One region of the Streptomyces sp. NPDC005955 genome, then DNA from elsewhere that is predicted to be linked to it. Evidence: riboswitches for the same ligand, from Rfam matches in the RefSeq annotation. Region 1 holds a riboswitch; each other region holds the start of a gene.
The links. Region 1 has a riboswitch for cobalamin ahead of ACFYOU_RS14195 ((2Fe-2S) ferredoxin domain-containing protein). Riboswitches for the same ligand answer to the same signal wherever they lie in the genome.

Region 1 (7,396 bases):
AGCGGTCGTGGGGCTGTGGCAGACGATCCTGCTCGGCACCGTCGCCGAACGGATCGTGCTGGACGCCCGCGAGTCCGTCGTGCGCCGCTACTTCCGCGCCGCCCTGCTCCCGCTCAGCGCGCGCCCCACCGGGGAACTCACCACCCGCGTCACCTCCGACACCGTGCTGCTGCGCGAGGCCGCCTCCTCCAGCATCGTCGGCCTGATCAACGGCGGGGTGCTCCTGGTCGGCACCCTCGTGCTGATGGGCGTGCTCGACCTGGTGCTGCTCTCGGTCACGGTCGCTGCCGTCGTCCTGATCGCCGCCGTCTTCCTGCTGCTGATGCCGAAGATCGCCACCGAACAGGAGAAGGCGCAGGCAGCCCTCGGCAGCATGGGCGGGGCGCTCGAAGGGGCGTTGCGCGCCCTGCGGACCGTCAAGGCGGCCCGCGCCGAGGCCCGCGTCGCCGAACGCATCGTCGGCCACGCCCGGACGGCCGCCGCACACGGCGTCAACTCCGTGCGGCGCGAGGCGGTCGCCTGGACCGTCGCCTACGGCGGCATCCAACTCGCGCTGATCGGCATCCTCGGCTTCGGCGCCTGGCGGGTCTCCAACGGGAGCCTGGAGGTCTCCAGCCTGATCGCCTTCCTCCTCTACACCTTCGGACTCATGGGACCGGTCACCGAACTCTCCGGCCACGTGACCGCGCTCCAGTCGGGCATCGCCGCCGCCGCGCGCATCCGCGAGGTCGAGGACGTCCCCCTCGAACGGCAGGCGGAGCAGGTGCCCGACACACGCCGCCCGGGCGCCACGGCCGCGGCGGCGGTCCCCGTGCGCCCGGAGGAAGACGGCGGGCGCCCGCTGATCGAACTCCGCGGGATCACCGCCCGCTACGCACCCGGCGGGCAACCCGCCGTGCGCGGGGTGGACCTCGACATCCCGGCCCGCGGCCACACCGCGATCGTCGGCCCCTCCGGCGCCGGCAAGACGACCCTGTTCTCGTTGCTGCTGCGCTTCGTCCACCCCGAGCACGGCCGGCTCCGGCTCGACGGCACCGACTACGCGGACCTGTCGGTCGCCGACATCCGCCGTCGCTTCGCCTACGTGGAGCAGGACACCCCGCTCGTCCCCGGGTCGGTCCGCGACAACATGCTGCTCGCCCACCCGGACGCCACCGAGGAGGAGTTGTACCGCGCCCTGGACGAGGTGCGGCTCGGTGACCACGTCCGCACGCTGCCCGACGGACTCGACACCGAGCTGAGTCCGACCTCGCTCTCCGGTGGCCAGCGCCAACGCGTCGCCCTCGCCCGGGCCCTGCTGCACGCGCCGGACGTCCTGCTCCTGGACGAGGCCACCGCCCAGATCGACGCCCTGACGGAGGCCGCCATCACCGAACACGTCCGTGCCCACGCGGACCGTGCGGCCGTGCTGTCCATAGCCCACCGGCTGTCCACGGTCGTCGGCGCCGACCGGATCGTCGTGATGGAGGAGGGCGGCATCCGCGCGGTCGGCACCCATCGGGAACTCCTGCGCAGCGACCGGCTCTACCGGGACCTCGTCGAGGCGCTGCACATGACCGGGCCCGCGACCGCCGAGCCGTCCGTGGAGTACGCGGGCCGCGCCGGGCGGTGACCGGGTGGGCCGGGCGGTGACCGGGAGCGGTCAGGTCGCCGGGCGGCCGACCCGGGAGGTCAGGGCTGCTGTTCCGCCAGACCGCAGTCCCCGCACTTCGCCCCTGCCGGGGCCCGGTAGTACAGACAACAACTGCGCCGTCGGAACGTCAGGTCCGGGCCGGTGACCGAACCCGTACCGGTGAGGCGGCCCGTGCCCAGCAGCCGGTCCACCAGGGGCTCCAGCCGCCCGCGCACGCCCGGCCGGGCGGCCAGGACGGCCCGCCCCGCCTCGACCAGCGCGGAGGCGGCGTTCCCGTCCAGGAGCCGGGGGGACACCTTGACGGGGAGCCCGGCGCGCAAGACGTCCAGCCGCCGGGTCACCACCGTGTCGTACAGCTCGTCCACGAGTCGCGGGACCCGGGCCGCGTACCGCCCGGTGGCCCGCGGCAGCCGCAGCGCCGGCCCTTCGTCGGCGCGTTGCAGACGGGACAGATCGGGCACGATGCCGTGCAGCACCGTGCACGCGAGGAGCGGTGACCACAGCCGGGCCGCCTGCCCGAGCTGGGTGATCGACGCGGCGACCCGCGGTTCCTCGCTGCGGTGGCGGGCCGTGGTCGCCGCGATCAGATCGGGCACGCCGCGCGCGTACGCCTCCCCGAGGGAGTGCCAGCCGGTGTCGGGTCCACCCACCCGGACCGAGAAGAAGCCGCCGAGTTCCGCCACGTCGCGCAGGGCCGCGGCGACCTCGGCCGGCGGGGCCGTCGCCTCGCCGGGGTGGCCGGGGTCGACGGGGGCGTCCGGCTCGCCGGGGTCCACGGCGTCCGGGCGCTCGTCCGCCCGGCGGTGCCCGACCGGGTGCCGGGAGCCCGTCACGGGCGGAACGCCCGGGTCGGACCCTCGTCCCCGGTCACCAGGGTGATGTGCGGGACCCCCGTGACCGGATGTGCGTCGACCTCGGCCTCCACCCGGTACACCTCGGACAGCAACTCCCGGGTGAGGACCTCCGCCGGCGGGCCGAGCGCGACGACCCGACCGGCCGCGAGCACGCAGAGCCGGTCGCAGAAGGCGGCGGCGAGGTTCAGGTCGTGCAGGGCGACGACCGTGGTGACGCCGAGGTGCCGCACCAGCCGCAGCACGTCCAACTGGTGGCGCAGGTCCAGGTGGTTGGTCGGCTCGTCCAAGACCATCGTGCCGGCCTGCTGGGCGAGGGCGCGGGCGATCAGGACGCGCTGCTTCTCCCCACCGGAGAGCCGGTTGAAGGGCGCGTCCGCGAGCCCGTCCACGTCGAGGCGGGCCAGTGCCGAGGCGATCACGGCCCGGTCGTCGGCGTCATCGCCGGCGAAGGCCCGTTTGTGCGGGGTGCGCCCCATCGCCACCACGTCGTACACGGTGAGTTCGAAGTCCCCCGCGCTCTCCTGGAGGACGGCGGCCAGCTGCCTCGCCAGTCGCTTGCCGGGCATGCGCCACACGTCCTCGCCGTCCAGCAGCACCCGCCCCGAGGTGGGCCGCAGCGTGCGGTACACCGTGCGCAGCAGGGTGGACTTCCCCGCGCCGTTGGGGCCCGCGAGTCCGAGCACCTCACCCGGGGCCACCCGGAGCGACACCCCGGTGACCAGGGCCCGGCCGCCCACGGCGACCGTCACGTCCTCGATCTCCAGGGCGCCGGGCACGGCCGTGCCGGGCAGCTGCGCGCCCTCCTTCTCGATCGGCGCCGTCATGACGTCCTCCGTCGCATCAGCCACAGGAAGAAGGGGCCGCCGACCAGTGCGGTGAGGATGCCGACCGGGACCTCCTCGGGGCTCATCAAGGTCCGTGCCGCGAGGTCCGCGGCGATGAGGAACGCCGCGCCCAGCAGCGCGGCGGCGGGCAGCGCCCGGCGGTGGTCGGCGCCCACCAGCAGCCGCACGACGTGCGGCATGATGAGGCCGACGAAGCCGATCTGACCGCTGACCGCGACGATGGTGCCGATCATCAGGGCGACGACGGTGAACATGGCCGCTCGGAAGCGGTGCACGTCGAGCCCGAGCGCGGTCGCCGCCTCCTCGCCGGCCAGCAGCAGGTTCAACGGACGGCTCACCCCGAGCAGCACCACCGTGCCGGCGAGCACGACCACGGCCGGTATCCACAGCATCGACCACGTGGTCCCGGCGAGCCCGCCGAGCATCCAGCGCAGCGCCGACTGCGTCTTGTGCGGGTCGTTGGAGGTGACGATCAGGAAGCTGGCGAGCGCCGACAGCACCTCGGCGGTGGCGACGCCCGCGAGCACCAGACGGATGGTGGTCATCCGCCCGCCCGACCGGGCGAGGAAGTACACGGCGATCAGCGCGGCGAGCGCCCCGCAGAACGCCGCCAGCGGCAGGGTCACCAGGCCGAACGCCGTCAGGTTGAACACCAGGACGCTCACCGCGCCGACCGAGGCGCCCGAGGAGACCCCGAGCAGCATCGGATCGGCCAGCGGATTGCGGACCAGGGCCTGGAGCGCGGTCCCGGCGACGGCGAGTCCGGCGCCGACCACCGCGCACAGCAGGACGCGCGGCAGCCGCACGTCCATGACGATCGTCTCCCGCACCGGGGTCCAGGTCGCCTCGGCCAGTCCCGGGTGCACCCGGTGCAGCAGGATGCTCCAGACCTGGCCCGCGGGGACGTTGACCGAGCCGACGGCGACGCCCGCCGTACCCGCCACCGCCACCAGGGCGGCCAGCAGCACGAGGACCAGTGCGTACGGCGGCTTGGCCCGACCCGTCCGGACCTCCGACGAGTCGGGCGACGGGGCCGGGTCCCGTCGGGTGGTGTGCAGCGCACCGGCCCCGGCCGTCCGGGGCGCGCCGGTCACTGGAAGCGGTCCGGGTGCAGCTGACGGGCGAGGTCCGACACCCCGGCCGGCACCCGGACGCCGAGCACCGTCGAGGACAGCGGCAGCACCGCGAACCGCTTGTTCTTGATCGCCGGGACGTCCTTCAACGCGGGGTGCGCGAGCAGGAACTTCTTCTTCTCGGCGACGGTCTTGTCCCCGTAGTCGTAGATGACGACGGCTTCCGGTGCCCGCTCGGCGACCTGCTCGAACGAGACGTCGCCGAACTGCTTGTCCAGGTCGTCGAACTGGTTCCGGCCGCCCGCCTCCTTGATCATCTCGTTGCCGATGCCGGCACCGCCCGCGGTGAACGCCGTCTTGTCGCCGCTGTCGTAGACGAACACCTCGACCGGGTCGACGCCCTTGAGCTTCCCCTCGACACCGCTCAGCGTCGTGCGGACCTTCTTGACCTCGCGTTCGGCGCGGTCCTTCACCCCGAAGATCTTCCCGATCGAGCGGAGTTCCGTCTCGATCTGGTCCATCGTCACCGGACCCTCGGGGCACTCCTCCACATTGAGGTAGGAGTTGACGCCCGCCTTGGTCAGCGCGGCGCGGCTGCGGCCCTCCTGCTCGTCGAAGGTGCTCGCGAACCCCGCGTAGGCGAAGTCGGGTTCGGCGGCGAGCAGCGCCTCGAAGGACGGGTACTCGTCCGCGAGGACCTTGATGCCGCGGTAGGCGTCCGCGTACTCGGGCAGGATCTCGTCGTCCAAGTAGGCGGTGCCCACCATGGACTTCTCCAGTCCGAGCGCCAACAGCACCTCGGTGGCGTGCTGGTTCAGGGAGACCGCCCGCTGCGGGGGACGCTGGTACGTCGTCTTCACCCCGCAGTTGGTGACGGTGACCGGGAAGCCCTCGGGCGCGGAGGCCGCGCCGTCGGTCTTCTCGTCGGTGCCACCGCCACCGCAACCCGCTATCAGGAAGGCGGCTGCGGCGAGCAGGGCGACGGAGCGTCTGGCCATGGTGTGGTCGGTCCTCTCACCACGGACGGCACGGCGCCGCCCGCGGTCGGTTCGTGGGTTCAGCGCGTCGCGTCGGACTGCGCGGTACGGACCCGCCGCGGCGGGGTGAAGACGTAGAGGTCGAGGACGTCCGGTGGTGCGGCGACCCCCGGACCGCCGGCGCGGACCCAGGAGACGATGTCCTCGGTCGCGGCGGAGTCGTTGACGAGGCCGAGCCAGACGGGACGCGCCCCGGCCGCGCGTCCGGCGGCCGACGGGCGGACGACGATCACATTGGCCTGATCGCAGACGTCCAGGCAGGCGGCGACCGTCACGGAGGTCGCCTCGCTCAGCCGCGCCACCTGCGCGGAGTGATCGACTCCGGTCACCTTCGCGCTGCCGCAGCAGCAGTCCCGGCACACCACGACCCGGCACGGTACCGGATCGTCGGCCAGCGGCCCTTCGGGCATTCCGACTCACGCTCCCCTCTGGGGAGATCCGCCCCAGTTCTGTCGAGGAGGCGACCGCGTGAGTCTCCTGGCTCTCGGGTCACCGCTCGCCCCGCCCTTCCCACCCGCATAGGGGCAGTGGGCCGTTCGGGGTTCGCTCGCCGATCACAGTGGCGGGACCGCACCGGATTCACACCGGTTTCCTCGTTCCGCCGTCGCCTTTCCGCGTCATCATGACAGACCCGGCGCCCGGAACCCATGCCTGGGGCGCGGTTGCTGCGCAGGTCACACGGGCGGAACGGGGGAGCGGGCCGGTCCCGGTGCGCGCGGCGAGCGCCGCCCGCACCGGGAGGGCGGTCAGGCCGCCACGAGGGCGGGGGCTCCGCTGGGTTGCTCCAGCCAGCTGGCGGCCAGGTCCCGACGGGCACGTGCCACCCGGGAGCGGATGGTTCCCACGGGGCAGTCGAGGGCCTCCGCGGCCTCCGCGTAGGACAGGCCGAGGAGCCGGGTCAGGGCGAACGCCTGGCGCCGTCCGGGTTCCAGCGAGTCGAGCGCGTCCATGAAGGCCACCGATTCCTCGAAGCCGGGGAGGTGGCGGGGCTGCGCGCGCTCCGCCGCGGTCAGCCAGTCGGCGCTGTCGGCGATCCTGGGCCGTGCGGAGGCCCGGCGCAGCCGGTCCACGACGACCCGGCGGGCGATCGCCAGCAGCCAGGTGCGTGCGCAGGAGCGTCCAGCGAATCCGCTGAGGCTGGTCAGCGCGCGCAGAAAGGTTTCCTGGGCCAGGTCCTCCGAACCCGGTACATCGGTGGTCAGATGGGCGACGAACCGCCGTACGTCGTCATAGGTGGCGTGGACGAAGAGTTCGGCGGCGCGCTGGTCGCCGAGGCCGGCGGCCAGTGCCCAGGTGGTGATCTCCGCGTCGCGGTGTGCGTGCCGGGCGGCGGCAGCGCCGCTGCGGGTGGATCGTGCGCCTTCTCCAGGTGAATAAGGCATGACAAATCGCCCTTCGCGTCCGGGACTTAACCCGTCAAAGGTGAAATAAGTGGACAAAACCTCAGGACGCGAAAAGAGGGGGCCCTCGTCGAGGGGCCGCGCGCAACAGGGCGAGCGGAGACGGGAGGCGGTCGGACGCGCGACGCTCGACCGGGGCGGGCGTCGCCGCCGGCAGGACCTGCGCCCCGCACAGGGCGGCCACGGCGAACCGCAACAGGCCCCCGAGGAACAACGCCAGCGCCCGGCCGAGTTGGGCGAGCGAGCGCTCCCCCCGCCACAGCCACCAGCCGCACACCGCACCCGCGAGCACGTGCGCGCTGGCCATGCCCGAAGTGACCGAAGAGAGGTCGAACAGGCCGCGCAGGGAGCGGAAGAGGGCGAGCGCGGTGCTCCCGGCCAGACCCGTGCCGTCCGTGGTGACGGGGCGCGGATGGGCCGTGTGGACCCCGTGGCCCGTGCCGCCCGGCCCGTGGGTCAGACCGAACAGCGCGTGCAGCATGACCTGGGCCCCGGCGCTCGCCCCGATCACCGCACCCGCGGACCGTTCCCGGCGGGTCAGGCGCCAGGCGAGC
Region 2 (7,396 bases), on a different contig from region 1:
GGTGGACCAGCCGTGCAGGACGAGGCGCTGCGCCCCGTGGCGGACGGCGTGGCGCATCGCGGCGTCCAGGTCGCGCCATTCGGTCTCGCCCAGGTGGCTGAGGCCGTCCGGGGAGCGGGGCGCGCCGCGGTCTCCCCGGTAGGCGGGGCACAGCACCGGGAAGCGGCGGCGGTGCAGGAAGTCCATGACGACCATCGGGTGTTCCCGCGTGGTGCCCAGGCCGTGCACCGCGATGACCCAGGTGTCGCGGGCGGAGGGCACCAGCCAGGCGGGCAGCGGGCCCGTCTCGCCGAGGACCTCGACGTCCTCGTGGTCCAGGCCGAGGGCGGTGCGGGGGTCACCGATGTGGACCTGAGGGGTGAGCCGGACCTCGGCGCCCGGGTCCAGGGTGCCGTGGGTGACGCGTTCCAGGCGGCGGACGACCGTGTCGGCGGTGTGGGGGGCGTCCGGGAGGACCGGGCCCACCACCGCGTGGACGCCGTGGCCGGTGAGGCCGTAGGTGCCGGGGCGCAGGCTGGAGAGGTCCCGGGTGAGGGTGACCCGGTCGGCCGTGACCGTGTGGACGGTGAGCCGGGGGTCGGTGGGGAGCGGGTGGCCGGGACGGGGCCTGAGGGCGGCGTTGCTGGCGAAGCGGCCCGCGGCCAGGGCCAGCAGGGCGGTGGTCGCTGTGGTGGCGGTGACGGCCGCGGCCGTCACTCGGGCTGTACGCACGTCTCCCAGTGTCGGGGTGGGCGGGGCCCGCGGCCAGCGGGGACGCGCCGCGGCGGGGGGTACGGGACCGGTGTGACCGTCGGACGGGACGGTGGGTGATGTTTCTTACTTATTCAGGACAAAGCGGATCGCCGGGTCGTCGGGTGGGGCGAGGGTCGTACAGTCGGATGAGGTGGTGAACCGACCCCCCGGCAGAGTGCGGCAACCGCTTGCGCCGGAAGCCCCGGAGCCCACCGTTCCGGCCTCGCGGCACCGCCCGATCACCCGGCCCCCCCATGCGGAATAGCCTTGCTCCAGATTGAGACACCGCGATGCCCGCCCCAGTTCATCTTCCGTTCACTCAGGTTGCCTACGTTCCAACCGCCACTGTCGTCCAACAGAAGCCTGGGTAAATGGAAAACATCACGCTCCTCCTCGGAATCGTGATCGTCACCGCTCTCGTGTTCGATTTCACGAACGGTTTCCACGACACGGCCAACGCGATGGCGACGACCATCTCGACTGGCGCAATGAAGCCCAAGACGGCGGTGGCCATGTCCGCCGTGCTCAATCTGGTCGGAGCCTTCCTTTCGGTCGAGGTCGCCAAGACGATCTCGGGCGGCATGATCAACGAAGACGGCATACAGCCAGAGGTGATCTTCGCGGCGCTCGTCGGCGCCATCCTCTGGAACCTGTTCACGTGGCTCCTGGGCCTGCCGTCCAGCTCTTCGCACGCCCTGTTCGGTGGCCTCATCGGTGCCGCCGTCATGTCGGCCGGTTGGGACTCGGTGAACGGCTCGACCGTCGTCACCAAGGTCCTGATCCCCGCCGTCGCCGCTCCGCTGGTGGCCGGTGTGGCCGCGATGCTCGCGACCCGCCTGACCTACAAGATCGGCAAGAAGGCCGACGACAAGTCGACCTCCAAGGGCTACCGCATCGGGCAGATCTCCTCGGCCGGACTCGTCTCCCTCGCGCACGGCACCAACGACGCGCAGAAGACCATGGGCATCATCACCCTGGCGCTGGTCACCGGTGGCGCCCTGGCTCCCGGGTCGAACCCGCCGGTCTGGGTCATCGCCTCCGCCGGCATCGCCATCGCGCTCGGCACCTACCTCGGCGGCTGGCGCATCATCCGCACGATGGGCCGCGGTCTGACCGACCTCCAGCCCCCGCAGGGCTTCGCCGCCCAGACCAGTGCCGCGACGGTCATCCTGGCCTCCTCGCACCTGGGCTTCTCCCTCTCCACCACGCAGTCCTGCTCCGGTGCCGTGATGGGTGCGGGCCTCGGCCGCAAGGGCGGGGTCGTCCGCTGGTCGACCGCCACCCGGATGTTCGTCGCCTGGGGTCTGACCCTGCCGGCCGCCGGTGTGGTCGGTGCGCTCGCGGAACTGCTCACCAAGCAGGGCCCCTGGGGCATCGCCGTCACGGGCGCGCTGCTCGTCGCCGGGTCGGCCGCCATCTGGTTCATCTCCCGCCGGGAGGTCGTCGACCACACCAACGTCAACGACGTCGACGAGCCCGCGGGCGTCGTCACCACCGCCATCGCCGCGGTGACCCCGCCGCCGGCCGGTCCGGTCGCCGACGCCACCGCCCTGGGCGACCTCACGGCCACCCTCCCGGCGAAGCAGGACCCCTCGACGGAGTCCGCGCCGCGGACCGCCAAGGTGTAAGGAACCTCCATGAAAATCGACTGGGCAGCACTCGCCTCCGTGTTCGGCGTCAGCCTCGTGGTCACGGTGGCCCTCGTGGGCCTGTTCACCCTCGGCATCGTCGGACTCTCCAAGCGGGAGGCGGCGCTCGCCGCGGAGGGCGGTCCCAAGGGCGGATCGGCAGCAATGGCCGCCACCGGCGCCTACGCCTGCTTCGCCCTGTGCGTGGCCGCCGTCACGTACGGCATCTACCTGATCGTCGCCTGATCACCCCCTGCTCCACCGGACCCGCACGGGTCACGAACGGTCCGGCCGGTCACCGCTCCCTGCGCGGTGACCGGCCGGACCGTTCGCATGTGGGTCTTCACACACTGCCCCGCCGCAGGTCAGCGCGCGGTTGACGGGTGTTCTCGGGGCGTGGTGGACTTCCCGAGCCATTACGGCGGCAGCAGAGGAAGCCGGTGCGAATCCGGCGCGGTCCCGCCACTGTCACCGGGGAGCGCTCCCCCACACCGGACGTCACGGCCCCAGCGGCTGGAAGACCGGGGGAAGCGCCGATCCGGGAGCCAGGAGACTCTCGCCGACGTATCCGTCGACCCAGGGCGCGGACCCTGAGTGAGGACCACCACGATGCCGGGGCGCCCGTCTCCCGGTCCCGTGCGCCACGGCGCGGGACCCCTCCACCGTTCGAAGGTCCTCCGGGGCACGGCGGACTGAGCCGATGCGGGCCGGGCGAACCTTCGCGTACGGCGCCACCGCCGGACTGATCGGCGACCTGTTGTTCGGTGACCCCCGACGGGGCCACCCGGTCGCTGCCTTCGGTCGGGCCGCGGGCGCCGTCGAACACGTGCTGTGGCGCGACCACCGCGGCTGGGGCGCACTGCACACCGCGCTGTGCGCCGGGGGCGTGACGGCAGCGGCCGCGCTGGCCGCCCGCGCGGCCGACCGCTCCCCCGCCGCGTCCGTCGCGCTGACCGCCGCCGCCACCTGGACGGTGCTCGGCGGGACCAGCCTGGGCCGGGAGGCCCGGGCGATCGGCGCCGCGCTCACCGCGGGCGAGGTGACGGCGGCCCGCGCACGGCTGCCGCACCTGTGCGGGCGCGACCCGCAGTCCCTGGACGCCGACGGGATCGCCCGAGCGGTGGTCGAGTCGGTCGCCGAGAACACCTCCGACGCCGTGGTCGGCGCGCTGGTGTGGGGGGCCGTCGGCGGGGTGCCCGGACTGATCGCCTTCCGGGCCGTCAACACCCTGGACGCCATGGTCGGCCACAAGTCGCCGCGCCACCGCCGCTTCGGCTGGGCCTCGGCCCGGCTCGACGACGTCATGGGCTGGCCGGGGGCCCGGCTCACCGGCGCCCTCGCGGTCCTGGCCGGCGGTGCGCCCGCGGCCGCGGCGCGGGCCTGGCGCGCCGACGCGGGACGCCATCCGAGCCCCAACGCGGGCGTCGCCGAAAGCGCGTTCGCCGGCGCCCTCGGCGTCCGGCTCGGGGGCACCCTGTCCTACGGCGGACGGGTCGAACACCGACCGGTGCTGAACGGCGCCGGACGGGCCGTCGCGGTCGAGGACGTCGAACGGGCGGTACGGCTGTCCCGACGGGTGGGCTGGCTGACGTTGGCCGTGTGCGCGGCGGGGCGCGGGCTGCTCACGGCCCGCCGCCTCCGGCGCACCGGTACGGGCACCGGACGGGGGCGGGGATGATGCGGGGCGGACTGCTGGTCGCGGGGACGACGTCCGACGCGGGCAAGAGCGTGGTGACCGCCGGGATCTGCCGGTGGCTGGCGCGCCAGGGCGTGAAGGTCGCGCCGTTCAAGGGGCAGAACATGTCCCTCAACTCCTTCGTCACCCGGGACGGCGCCGAGATCGGCCGGGCCCAGGCCATGCAGGCCCAGGCCGCCGGGGTGGAGCCCAGTGCGTTGATGAACCCGGTGCTGCTGAAGCCGGGCGGCGACCGCACCAGTCAGGTCGTGCTGAAGGGGCGCCCGGTCGGCGAGATGAGCGCCCGCGGCTTCTTCGGCGCGCGCGGCGGCCCGACCGAGGGCGAACCGGTGCCGGGGGGCCGCGAGGCGCTGCTGGGCACCGTCGTGGAGTGCCTGGAGGAACTGCGGGCCACCCATGACGTGGTGGTCTGCGAGGGCGCGGGCAGCCCCGCCGAGATCAATCTGCGGCGCACGGACATCGTCAACATGGGGATCGCCCGGGCGGCGGGGCTGCCGGTGCTCGTCGTCGGCGACATCGACCGCGGCGGGGTGTTCGCCTCGTTCTTCGGCACCACCGCCCTGCTGGCCCCCGAGGACCAGCAACTCGTCGCCGGCTACCTGGTGAACAAGTTCCGCGGCGACGTCTCGCTACTGGAGCCGGGGCTCGACATGCTCCGCAGCCTCACCGGCCGCCCCACCTACGGGGTGCTGCCGTTCCAGCACGGGCTGGGCATCGACGAGGAGGACGGGCTACGGGTGTCGCTGCGGGGCACCGTCCGCGAGTCCTCGGCCGCTGCCCCGGTCGGCGCGGAGGTGCTGCGGATCGCGGTGTGCGCGGTGCCGTTGATGTCCAACTTCACCGACGTGGACGCGCTCGCCGCCGAACCGGGCGTCGTGGTGCGCTTCGTCGACCGGCCCGAGGAGGCCGCGGACGCCGACCTCGTGGTCGTCCCCGGCACCCGGGGGACCGTGGCCGCACTGCGCTGGCTACGGGAGCGGGGGCTCGCCGAGGTGCTGCTGCGGCGGGCCGCCGAGGGCCGGCCCGTGCTCGGGATCTGCGGCGGGTTCCAGGTGTTGGGCGAGCGCATCGAGGACGAGGTCGAGTCCCGCACCGGCACCGTGGACGGGCTGGGACTGCTGCCGGTGCGGGTGCGGTTCGCCCGCGAGAAGACCCTCGCCCGGCCGTCGGGCACGGCGCTCGGCGAGCGGGTCGACGGTTACGAGATCCACCACGGCGTCGCCGACGTACGGGGCGGGGAACCCTTCCTCGACGGCTGCCGGGTGGGCTCCGTGTGGGGCACCCACTGGCACGGTTCGCTGGAGTCGGACGGCTTCCGGCGGGCCTTCCTGCGGGAGGTCGCCGCGCGCGCCGGCCGCCGGTTCGTGCCCGCGGCGGACACCTCGTTCGCCGCGCTGCGCGAGGAGCAACTCGACCGCCTCGCCGATCTGATCGAGCACCACACGGACACCGACGCGCTGCGCGACCTCATCGTCTCGGGCCCGCCGCCCGGCCTGCCGTTCGTTCCGCCGGGCGCCCCGTGAGGCGCCCGGCCGGCGGACCGGCCGCGGCGGCCCGTGGACGCGGGGCGCCCGGCGCCGGAGCACACCGAGCCCGCGGGGCGACGGACACCGACGCGGGCACGCGGGCCGACGCCCGCGCACCCGGCGCCCCGTCCGCGCCCCGCGGGAACCCCATCGACCCCATCGACCCCATCGACAGGGAGGGCCACGGGTGACCACCCCGTATCCATTCACCGCCATCGTCGGCCAGGACGACCTCCGGCTCGCACTGCTGCTGAACGCGGTGTCACCCGCGGTCGGCGGCGTCCTGGTGCGCGGCGAGAAGGGCACCGCCAAGAGCACCGCGGTGCGCGCCCTGGCCGCGCTGCTGCCCGAGGTGGCGACGGTCACCGGCTGCCGCTTCTCGTGCGCGCCGCACGCCCCCGACCCGGGCTGCCCGGACGGCCCCCACGAGCCGGGCCCCGCCACCGACCGGCCCGCCCGCATGGTGGAACTGCCGGTCGGCGCGTCCGAGGACCGGCTGGTGGGCGCCCTGGACATCGAACGGGCCCTCGCCGACGGGGTGAAGGCGTTCGAGCCGGGTCTGCTGGCCGACGCCCACCGCGGCATCCTCTACGTGGACGAGGTCAACCTCCTCCACGACCACCTGGTGGACCTGCTGCTGGACGCCGCCGCGATGGGCGCCTCGTACGTCGAGCGCGAAGGCGTCTCGGTACGGCATGCCGCACGGTTCCTGCTGGTCGGGACGATGAACCCGGAAGAGGGCGAGCTGCGCCCCCAGTTGTTGGACCGGTTCGGTCTGACCGTGGAGGTGACCGCGTCCCGGGAACCGGAGCAGCGGGTGGCGGTCGTCAAGCGGCGGCTCGCCTACGACGACGCTCCCGGGGCCTTCGCCGAGCGCTGGGCGGGGGACGAGTCCGCGCTGCGCGAGCGGATCGTCGCGGCCCGCGCCCTGCTGCCCGAGGTGCGGCTCGGGGACGGCGCGCTGTTGCGGATCGCGGCGGCCTGCGCGGCCTTCGAGGTCGACGGGATGCGCGCGGACATCGTGATGGCGCGCACCGCGACGGCGCTGGCCGCCTGGGCGGGCCGCCGGGACGTGCGCGCCGAGGACGTCCGGCAGGCGGCGCTGCTCGCGCTCCCGCACCGCAGGCGCCGCAACCCCTTCGACGCGCCCGGTCTGGACGAGGACAAGCTCGACGAGGTGCTGGACGGGTTCGGACCGGACGAGCCCGAACCGGAGCCCGAGCCCCCCGCCGGCCCCGACGGCGCCCCGGACGAGGACGCGCCGGACCCCGACCCGGACGGCCCCGAAGGGCCCGACGACGGCGGGCCCGGGGGCGGCCCCGGGACGCCGCCCCCGCCCCGGGACGCCCCGGACGACGCGGCGGCGCCCGACTCCACGGGGACGGACCCCGGCGACGCTCCCCGGCCCACCGAGGCACCGGACGCCCCCGCCGGACAGCCGGTGGGCGTGGCCCCCGAGCAGCCCGCGGCGGCGGCCTCGGAAGCCTTCCGCACCCGCACGCTGACCGTGCCCGGCCTCGGCGAGGGCGCCGCCGGGCGGCGTTCCCGGGCCCGCACCGAACACGGCAGGACCACGGGTGACCGTCGCCCCCGGGGCGCCCTGACCAAGCTGCACCTCTCGGCGACCGTCCGGGCCGCCGCCCCGCACCAGCGGGCGCGCGGCCGGTCGGGTCCGGGCCTGCTGGTGCGCCGCGACGACCTGCGCCAGGCGACCCGGGAGGGGCGGGAGGGCAACCTCGTGCTGTTCGCGGTGGACGCGTCCGGTTCGATGGCGGCCCGGCGGCGGATGAGCGCCGTCAAGGGTGCGGTGCTGT
Region 3 (7,396 bases), on a different contig from region 1:
GAGCCCGTGCCGTAGGCGCCCAGGGCGAGGGGTACGGCGCCGGCGGGGCGCTGGAGGTGGTCCCGGACCAGGACGACGGTGTGCACGAGGACGACGGATCCGGCGGCGGCGACCGCGAGGTCGAGGGCGATCAGGGCCCGTAGCCGGGGGGTGGCCCGGAAGAGTCGGGTGCCGGAGGTCGCCCGGGCGGCCGAGCCCCCGCGTTCGACGGGTTGCGGTGCGGGCAGGGCGGTCGAGACGACGAGGAGCGCGGAGGCCACGAATCCCGCAGCGGTGCCGGCGAACAGCCAGTCGTAGGGGATGAGGGTGAGCAGCGCCGCCGCGAGCACCGGGCTCAACAGGCTCTCCCCGTCGTAGGCGAGGCGGGACATCGACAGGGCCCGGGTGTAGTCGCGCTCGTCGGGCAGCACCTCGGGGACGGTGGCCTGGAAGGTCGGGGTGAAGGCGGCCGAAGCCGCTTGGAGGAGGAAGACCAGGACGTACACCTGCCAGACCGTCGAGACGAACGGCAGGCTCAGGGCGACCCCGGCCCGGGTGAGGTCCGTGGAGACCAGCAGGGCGCGGCGGGGTACCCGGTGGGCGAGTGCGCCGACGACGGGGGCGATCGTGACGTAGGCGATCATCTTGATCGCCAGCGCCGTCCCGAGCACGGTCGACGCCCGGTCCCCGGCGAAGTCGTACGCGAGCAGGGCGAGTGCGACGGTGGCGAGCCCCGTGCCGACCAGGGCGACGACCTGTGCGGTGAACAGACGGCGGTAGGTGCGGTTGCGCAGCACGGACAGCATGAGGTCCCGTCCCGTTCGGCGGGTGGGTGCGACCGGTTCATCGTAGCCAATGGGTGCGCACCTATGCACCTATTGGTGAAAGGCGGCCCGCAGGCGACGCGGGTGGCGGTCAGTCGTGGGGCGGCAGCGCACCGATCTGGTGGTCGGCGACGTTCAGGGCCTCGTCCACCAGTCGCCGCAGATGCCCGTGGCGCAGGGCGTACACGACGCGACGGCCGTCCTTGCGGGCGGTGACCAGTCCGGCCAGTCGGAGTTTGGCCAGGTGCTGGCTGACGGAAGGCCGGGCGGCCCCGCATGCCTGGGTGAGCGTGGTGACATCGGCTTCGCCGCGGCCGAGCCGCTCCAGCAGTGCCAGTCGGGTCCGGTCCGCGAGCAGGGCGAGGACGGACGCGGCGACGTCGAGCCGCTCGGCCGACTGCTGCGCATGGTGTGCACCTGCTGGGTGCGTGCCCTTGCTCATGCGCCCATCGTAGGGCGGGGCGCACCCGATCAGTGCATCCGTGCGTACGGATCGCTGTTCCATGGGTGGCCCGGGGAGGCGGTCCGACGGTACGGGCCCGTGGAGGTGACGGGCCCGTACCGGTTCGGGGTCAGGCTCCCCAGCGCAGGGCGACGGTGTCCCCGACACCGATCGTCCGGCCGCGGGAGGCGGCGGCGAAGGCGGAGCCGTCCACACTGACCTTCCAGGTCTGGGAACCGCTGTTGGACGTGCCGTTGAGGGAGGTGATCGTGCCGGTGCCCGACGACGGGGTCACCCCGGTCACACAGCCCGACGGGGTCGCCGAGGTGGCGGCCGCGTCCAGTACGTCGCCGAGGGTGGCCGTGGCGGCCGTGGGGGTGAAGGCGACGGAGCACACCTTCAGGTTCCCCATTCCGTCATCGACGGTGAGGGCGAGTTCGGTGGCCGTACCGGGGGCGAAGGCGCTCGCGGCCACCCACTTCGGGGCGCCCGCGGTGACCGGGGTGGGCGGGGCGGCGGTGAAGCCGCCGCCGGCGACGGCACGGAGGGCGTCGATGGAGGCGTAGGCGGAGGGGACGGTGTCGGTGGACTTGTACTTGAAACCGCCACCGGGGTTGTACTGCTGGGCTATCAGGAAGTCCACCGGGGTCTTGCCCAGGGTGGTGAGGAAGTCGCCGGTCTGCGGGTTGATGCCGCAGGCGTTGAGCCCGGCGACGGCCCATCCGTTGGAGTTGGTGTTGACTCCGTACAGGGCGTTGAACGCGCCGTTGGCCGCGACCAGTTTGCTCTTGAGGAACGCCTTCGCCTGGACGACGTCGGCGTCCGTGTTCGGCACTCCCGCGGCGCAGAGCGCGGCCATCGAAGCGCCGGTCATGTCGATGTCGCCGGGGGCGCTGAGGCGGGTGGGGTTGCCCTCGGCCTTCTGGAAGTCCCAGCCGCCGTCGTGGTGTTGGTTGGCGCGGATACGGGTGACGACCTTGTCGAGGAGCGCCTGGGGGACGCGCCGCACCCCGGTCTGCGTCTTGGCCCCGGCCAGGGCCAGCCCGGCGAAGACGGTGCCGTTGTAGGTGGCCGAGGGGCCGAAGTAGCCGGCCTCGGCGTTCTGCCAGTAGCCGTAGACGTCGGCGATCAGGTTCCGCGAGGCGGACACCCGGGCCGGGTCGATGCCCGCCGCGTAGGCGTTGAGGGTGGCGCGCTCGTAGTCGGTGACGACCGGGGTGGCGGACGGCCAGCCGGCCGTGGAGAGCAGGGTGCGGTAGACGGTGCGGGCGTTCTTCGTCGTGTCACCGCCGGGCGCCACGTCGACGACCGCGGTCCCGGCCGCGGCGAAGGCGCTGAAGGCCCATTCGTTGGACAGCCCGGTGCCCGCGTAGGAACCGTCCGCGGCCTGGAGCGACTTGAGGTAGGCGACGCCGTTGGTCTTGGAGGTGGCGATCTGGGCGGGCGTCGAGGTCGCTGCCGCGGGGAGGGCGGTCAGGGCGAAGGCCCCGAGGGCGGCGGGAACGGCCAGCGCGAGGCGGCGGGTGGTCGGGGGACGGGACATGGCCTGCTCCTGTGGTGGACCGGGGACACCGGCCGGGCGCACCGCGCCGCGGGGACACGTGGCGGCGCTGGCGGGTTCGGGCCGTCGTCCCCTCGCGTGGTACGGCTTCGAAGGTGACGTCACCGCATGGGCATTCGGGCTCGGGTGCGGCACCGTGCCGCCCCACACCGCTGCGCGTCAGCCCCGGTCTCGCACCGGGTTCCCCCATGTGGCAGCCCTGGACGCTACCCGAGGGAGCACGCGCGCACCAGATGGGGAGCTTGAGCAACAGCGCACGTTCAGCGGGTAGTTCATGCCTCCTTGACGGTTTCTTCGGCCGCGTGTTCCAATCCGGCTGATACGCACTGCACTTCAGGGGAAGCCGGTCGAAATCCGGCGCTGACCCGCAACCGTGGGCCCGGTGACACCGGGCGAGCCGGACTGCCTGGAGCGCCAGATCTCAGCGAGAAGCGCCGTCGCGGACTACGGCGTGGTCGACCGGCACGTCGGTGACGCCCAGGCGTCCCTGCGGGCCCTTCAGCCACGTCTGGCCGCCCGGATGACACGGGGGAGCTCGGGTGGACAGGGACAAGCGGAGACGGTTCGCGGGGCTGGCCGCCCTGCTGTCGGCCGTGCTCCTGTTCGGCGGAACCAGTGCCGTGCTCGTCACCGCCTCCCCGGTGCTCGCCGACCCGATCGACCGGTGCACCGCCAGCAGGGGAGCCGTGGTCGCCGTGGACTTCGGCCCCTTCGGCGGCACGGTCGAGCGGGGCTGCGACACCACGCCGACCACCGGCTACGAGCTGCTGCACGAGGCGGGTTTCAGCACGGCCGGCACCGGCCACGACGGCGATGCGTTCATCTGCCGCATCGGCCACGGCTCGTTCCACTCCGGCACCCCGTACCCGACTCCCGCCACCGAGGACTGCGTCCTCACCCCGCAGGCCACCGCGTACTGGTCGTACTGGGTCGCCTCCCCCGACGAGGAGGACTGGAAGTACAGCCAGTACGGGGCGATGGACCGCAAGCCCAACGCGGGTGACGTGGACGCCTGGGTCTTCGGCGGCACCGACGTCGGCGGCACCACCGGCCGGCCGACGTTCACCCCCGACGAGGTGCGGGCGGGCGGCGGCACACCGGGTCCAGGGCCCGAGGAGCCGAACGTCCCGCCGGCCGAAGTGGACCTCGCCCAGGCCGCCGCCTGGGTCCGGGCCGCACTGACCGACGGGGAACGGGTGGTGGACGAGGGCGCCGAAACCCCCAACCACTTCCTGACCACGGAGGCCGCGTACGCGCTGGCCACCCGGGGCAAGAGCCGGGCGCTGACCAAGGTGACCGCGTTCCTCCGTGCCCAGACCGGCGCCTACGCCTACGCCGCGGGACGGGACGGGGCACCGGACGCCACGGCCGCCGCCCGGCTCGCCCTGCTCGCCGCCGTCACCGAGGGCGACCCGCGTGACTTCGGCGGACACGACCTCGTCGGCGATCTGGCGGACCACGTCTGTCCTGCCGGCGGGCAGCCCGGCTGCACCGCCGAGGGCGACTTCCGCAACGCGTCCTACACCGACGGGCAGGCCCTGGGGGTGCTCGCCCTGCTGCGGGGCGGCGTGCGGCCCCCGACCGCGACGCTGACCCGACTCACCCGGCTCCAGTGCCGGGACGGCAGTTTCACCAGTGTCCTGATCGGCCCCGGGGAGAACTGCGAGGGCGACCCCCTCGCCACGGGCCTCGCCGTGCTGGCCCTGCACCAGGCGGGCGGTCACCGGGCGGTGGTGGCGAAGGCCCGCGACCACCTGCGGAAGGCCCAGCTGAGCAACGGCGCGTTCCCCGGCTACACCGGTGGCACCACGGGCAGCGTGATCGGCACCGGCTACGCCGCCCAGGCGCTACGGGTCCTCGGCGAGAAAGTGCGCGCCGACGCCGCCGTGTCCTGGCTGGCCGGGCAGCAACTCGCCGACGGGGGCTTCGGTTTCGAGGAGGGCGCGACGGACCCGGTGTTCTACGCGACCGGGGTGGCCGTCCTGGCGGGGGCGGACACCAGCCTGGCCTCGCTGACCACGAAGAAGCCCGATCGCCCGCAGCCCCCGAGCACCACTCCCCCGGCCTCACCGCCCGCCTCGCCGCCCGCCTCGGGCCACGGTCGGGGCCCGGACCTGAAGAAGGGGGTCGCGTACCTCACCGACGCGGCCCGACTGCGACAGGGCCACTACTACGACATCGGCGCCGGGTCGACGCGGGCGGACTTCGGACTCACCATCGACGGCGCTTACGCACTCGCCGCGACCGGTCACGACGACGACGCGTTGCGCGGCATCGTCGACTTCCTCGACCAGGGGGGCGAGGACGGCGAGGGACGCACCGTCCACGACTGGACCAAGGTGGGCACCCGGTACGCCGGAGGCGGTTCCCTCGGCAAGACCGCCGTCCTCGCCCAGGCCGTCGGCCGCGACCCGCGCGACTTCGGCGGACAGGACCTGATCGCGGGGCTGGCGACGGCCGTCTGCCGGGGTCCCAGTACCGCGCCGGACCGCAGTTGCGCGGCGAAGGGCGCGTACACCTACGCCCCGTCCGTCTTCGCCCACGCGCTGGCGGTGATGGCCCAGATGCGGGCCGGGGAGGAGGGTGCGGCGTCCGACCCCGTCGCCTATCTCAAGAGCCTCCAGCACGACTCCGGCGCCTTCCCCAGTCTGGTGCCGGCGACCGGGGACTCCGATGTGGACTCCACCGCCATCGCCGCGATGGCCCTGGACCTCGTCGGGGACGACGAGGCCGATGCGGCCGTCGACCGGGCGCTGCGCTGGATCGCCGCGCAGCAACTCGACGACGGCGGCTTCCCCGGCGCTGCCGGGAACTCGGTCAACTCCGCCGCCCTCGCGGTGCAGGGCCTGTCCCTGGACGCCCCGGGGTACGAGCGGCAGATCGCCGGGGCCCGGAAGTTCCTGGCCGCACAGCAGAACCCCGACGGGGGGTTCAACGTTGCCGAGGACGGCCAGCGGGGCTCTGACCTGCGGGCTTCGACCCAGGCCGTCGGCGGCTCCACCGGCGTCTCCTTCGGCGTGCTGACCCGCGATCTGACCGGCACCCGACCGCAGCCCGACGCCACTCCCACGCCTACTCCCACGCCCTCCGCGTCGGCGTCCACACCGGCGATCGTCACGCCGGGCAGCGCGGGCGGAAGCCCTGCGGGCACCGGGGGCGCCGGCGCTTCGGGGGGCGGCTCCGGAGGCGGGTTGGCCTCCACCGGAGGCGGGGTCGCGGTACTCGCCGCCGGCGCCGCAACGCTCGTCCTGGCGGGCTGCGCGGTGACCGCCGCGGTCCGCCACCGCAGCAGGGCCCTACGAGGGGGACAGTCGTGACCAGGACCGCCGCACGCGTGGCACGGACCGCCGCAGCCCTGGGCACGGCAGGCGCCCTCCTCGGGGGCACCACGGGTCCCGTGTCCGCGGCCCCCCAGCCGATGGGTCGGTGCACCACCTCCTCCGGCGTGGTGCTGGCCGTCGACTTCAGCAGGTGGGGCGGCCCGGTGTACCGCTCCTGCGGCACCACCCCGACGACCGGGTACGCACTGCTCAACCAGGGCGGTTGGCGCACCAGCGGGACGGGCCACGACGGTCCGGCGTTCATCTGCCGGATCGGGTACAGCGGCCACCGGGGCGGCAAGCAGTTCCCGCCGCCGGACCAGGACGACTGCGTGCTCACCCCGCCCGCCTCCGCGTACTGGTCGTACTGGCACGCGGACCCCGGGGAGAACACCTGGGAGTACAGCCAGCTCGGTGCCATGCTCTACCGGCCGAAGCCGGGCAGCGTCGACCTGTGGATCTTCGGCGGCACCGACATCGAGGGCACCAGGGGCCGTCCGACCGTCACCCCCGACCAGGTGCGGGCCCGCAACACCGAGCCGACCGGGGGCGGCAAGCCCACCGGGACGCCGCCCCCGCGCACGGCGGACCCCCTGCCGCCCGGCACCGACACCGGCCCCACCCCGACCCGGACCCGATCCGCTGCGCCGCCGCCCCGCACCACTCCCCCGCCGACCGGGGAGGCTCCCTCCCCCACCCGTTCGGCCGAGCCCTCCGCGTCCCCGCCCCCGCGCACCTCCCCGAGCGCTCCGTCGACGTCGCCGTCACCCACGCCGTCCGTTTCCTCGGCGCCGGCCCGGGCGGGCGGCGGGCCGAGCCCCGCGCAAGTGGTCGAGGCGGCCCCGGCGGCGGACGCCGCCCATGACTCCGGCTCCTTCGCCCCCGCCGCGGCCGCCGGCGGACTGGTCCTCCTCCTCGTCGGTGCGGCCGTGTTCGCGGCCAAACGCCGCAAGCGCACGGAGTAGGCGCCCCGGTGGCTCCCTCCCCTTCCCCCGTGGCGCCTCCGTCCGCGCCCGCGCCCCGGACGGACCCGGGTGGACGTCGGCTGCCGCGTGCCCTGCACCCGGTGGCCTGGTGGATCTGGGCGCTCGCCCTCGCCACCGCCGTCAGCCGCACCAACAACCCCCTGTTGCTGTTCCTCGTCCTGGCGGTGCTCGGTTACGTCGTCACCGCGCGCCGTACCGAGGCGCCCTGGGCCCGCGGTTTCGTCTACTACCTGTACCTCGCGCTGTTCGTCGTGGCGATCCGGGTGGTCTTCCGCGCGGTGTTC

Region 2: linked by a shared signal. The riboswitch ahead of ACFYOU_RS11440 (cobalamin biosynthesis protein) and the one ahead of ACFYOU_RS14195 ((2Fe-2S) ferredoxin domain-containing protein) in region 1 are both predicted to bind cobalamin.
Region 3: linked by a shared signal. The riboswitch ahead of ACFYOU_RS21910 (prenyltransferase/squalene oxidase repeat-containing protein) and the one ahead of ACFYOU_RS14195 ((2Fe-2S) ferredoxin domain-containing protein) in region 1 are both predicted to bind cobalamin.

The regions. Positions count from the first base shown of each region.
Region 1 covers NZ_JBIAIF010000004.1:564,797-572,192, reverse strand. The annotation lists gene ACFYOU_RS14220 (ATP-binding cassette domain-containing protein) at 1-1,612, shown strand, start outside; gene ACFYOU_RS14215 ((2Fe-2S)-binding protein) at 1,672-2,409, opposite strand; gene ACFYOU_RS14210 (ATP-binding cassette domain-containing protein) at 2,463-3,311, opposite strand; gene ACFYOU_RS14205 (FecCD family ABC transporter permease) at 3,308-4,390, opposite strand; gene ACFYOU_RS14200 (ABC transporter substrate-binding protein) at 4,423-5,403, opposite strand; gene ACFYOU_RS14195 ((2Fe-2S) ferredoxin domain-containing protein) at 5,463-5,852, opposite strand; cobalamin riboswitch at 5,913-6,040, opposite strand; gene ACFYOU_RS14190 (sigma-70 family RNA polymerase sigma factor) at 6,189-6,824, opposite strand; gene ACFYOU_RS14185 (hypothetical protein) at 6,886-7,396, opposite strand, start outside.
Region 2 covers NZ_JBIAIF010000003.1:669,820-677,215, reverse strand. The annotation lists gene ACFYOU_RS11455 (alpha/beta fold hydrolase) at 1-711, opposite strand, end outside; gene ACFYOU_RS11450 (anion permease) at 1,104-2,360, shown strand; gene ACFYOU_RS11445 (hypothetical protein) at 2,370-2,606, shown strand; cobalamin riboswitch at 2,790-2,916, shown strand; gene ACFYOU_RS11440 (cobalamin biosynthesis protein) at 3,061-4,038, shown strand; gene ACFYOU_RS11435 (cobyric acid synthase) at 4,035-5,579, shown strand; gene ACFYOU_RS11430 (putative cobaltochelatase) at 5,770-7,396, shown strand, end outside.
Region 3 covers NZ_JBIAIF010000009.1:78,070-85,465, reverse strand. The annotation lists gene ACFYOU_RS21925 (MFS transporter) at 1-785, opposite strand, end outside; gene ACFYOU_RS21920 (ArsR/SmtB family transcription factor) at 895-1,245, opposite strand; gene ACFYOU_RS21915 (hypothetical protein) at 1,376-2,788, opposite strand; cobalamin riboswitch at 2,917-2,996, opposite strand; cobalamin riboswitch at 3,103-3,231, shown strand; gene ACFYOU_RS21910 (prenyltransferase/squalene oxidase repeat-containing protein) at 3,346-6,123, shown strand; gene ACFYOU_RS21905 (hypothetical protein) at 6,120-7,091, shown strand; gene ACFYOU_RS21900 (CbiQ family ECF transporter T component) at 7,121-7,396, shown strand, end outside.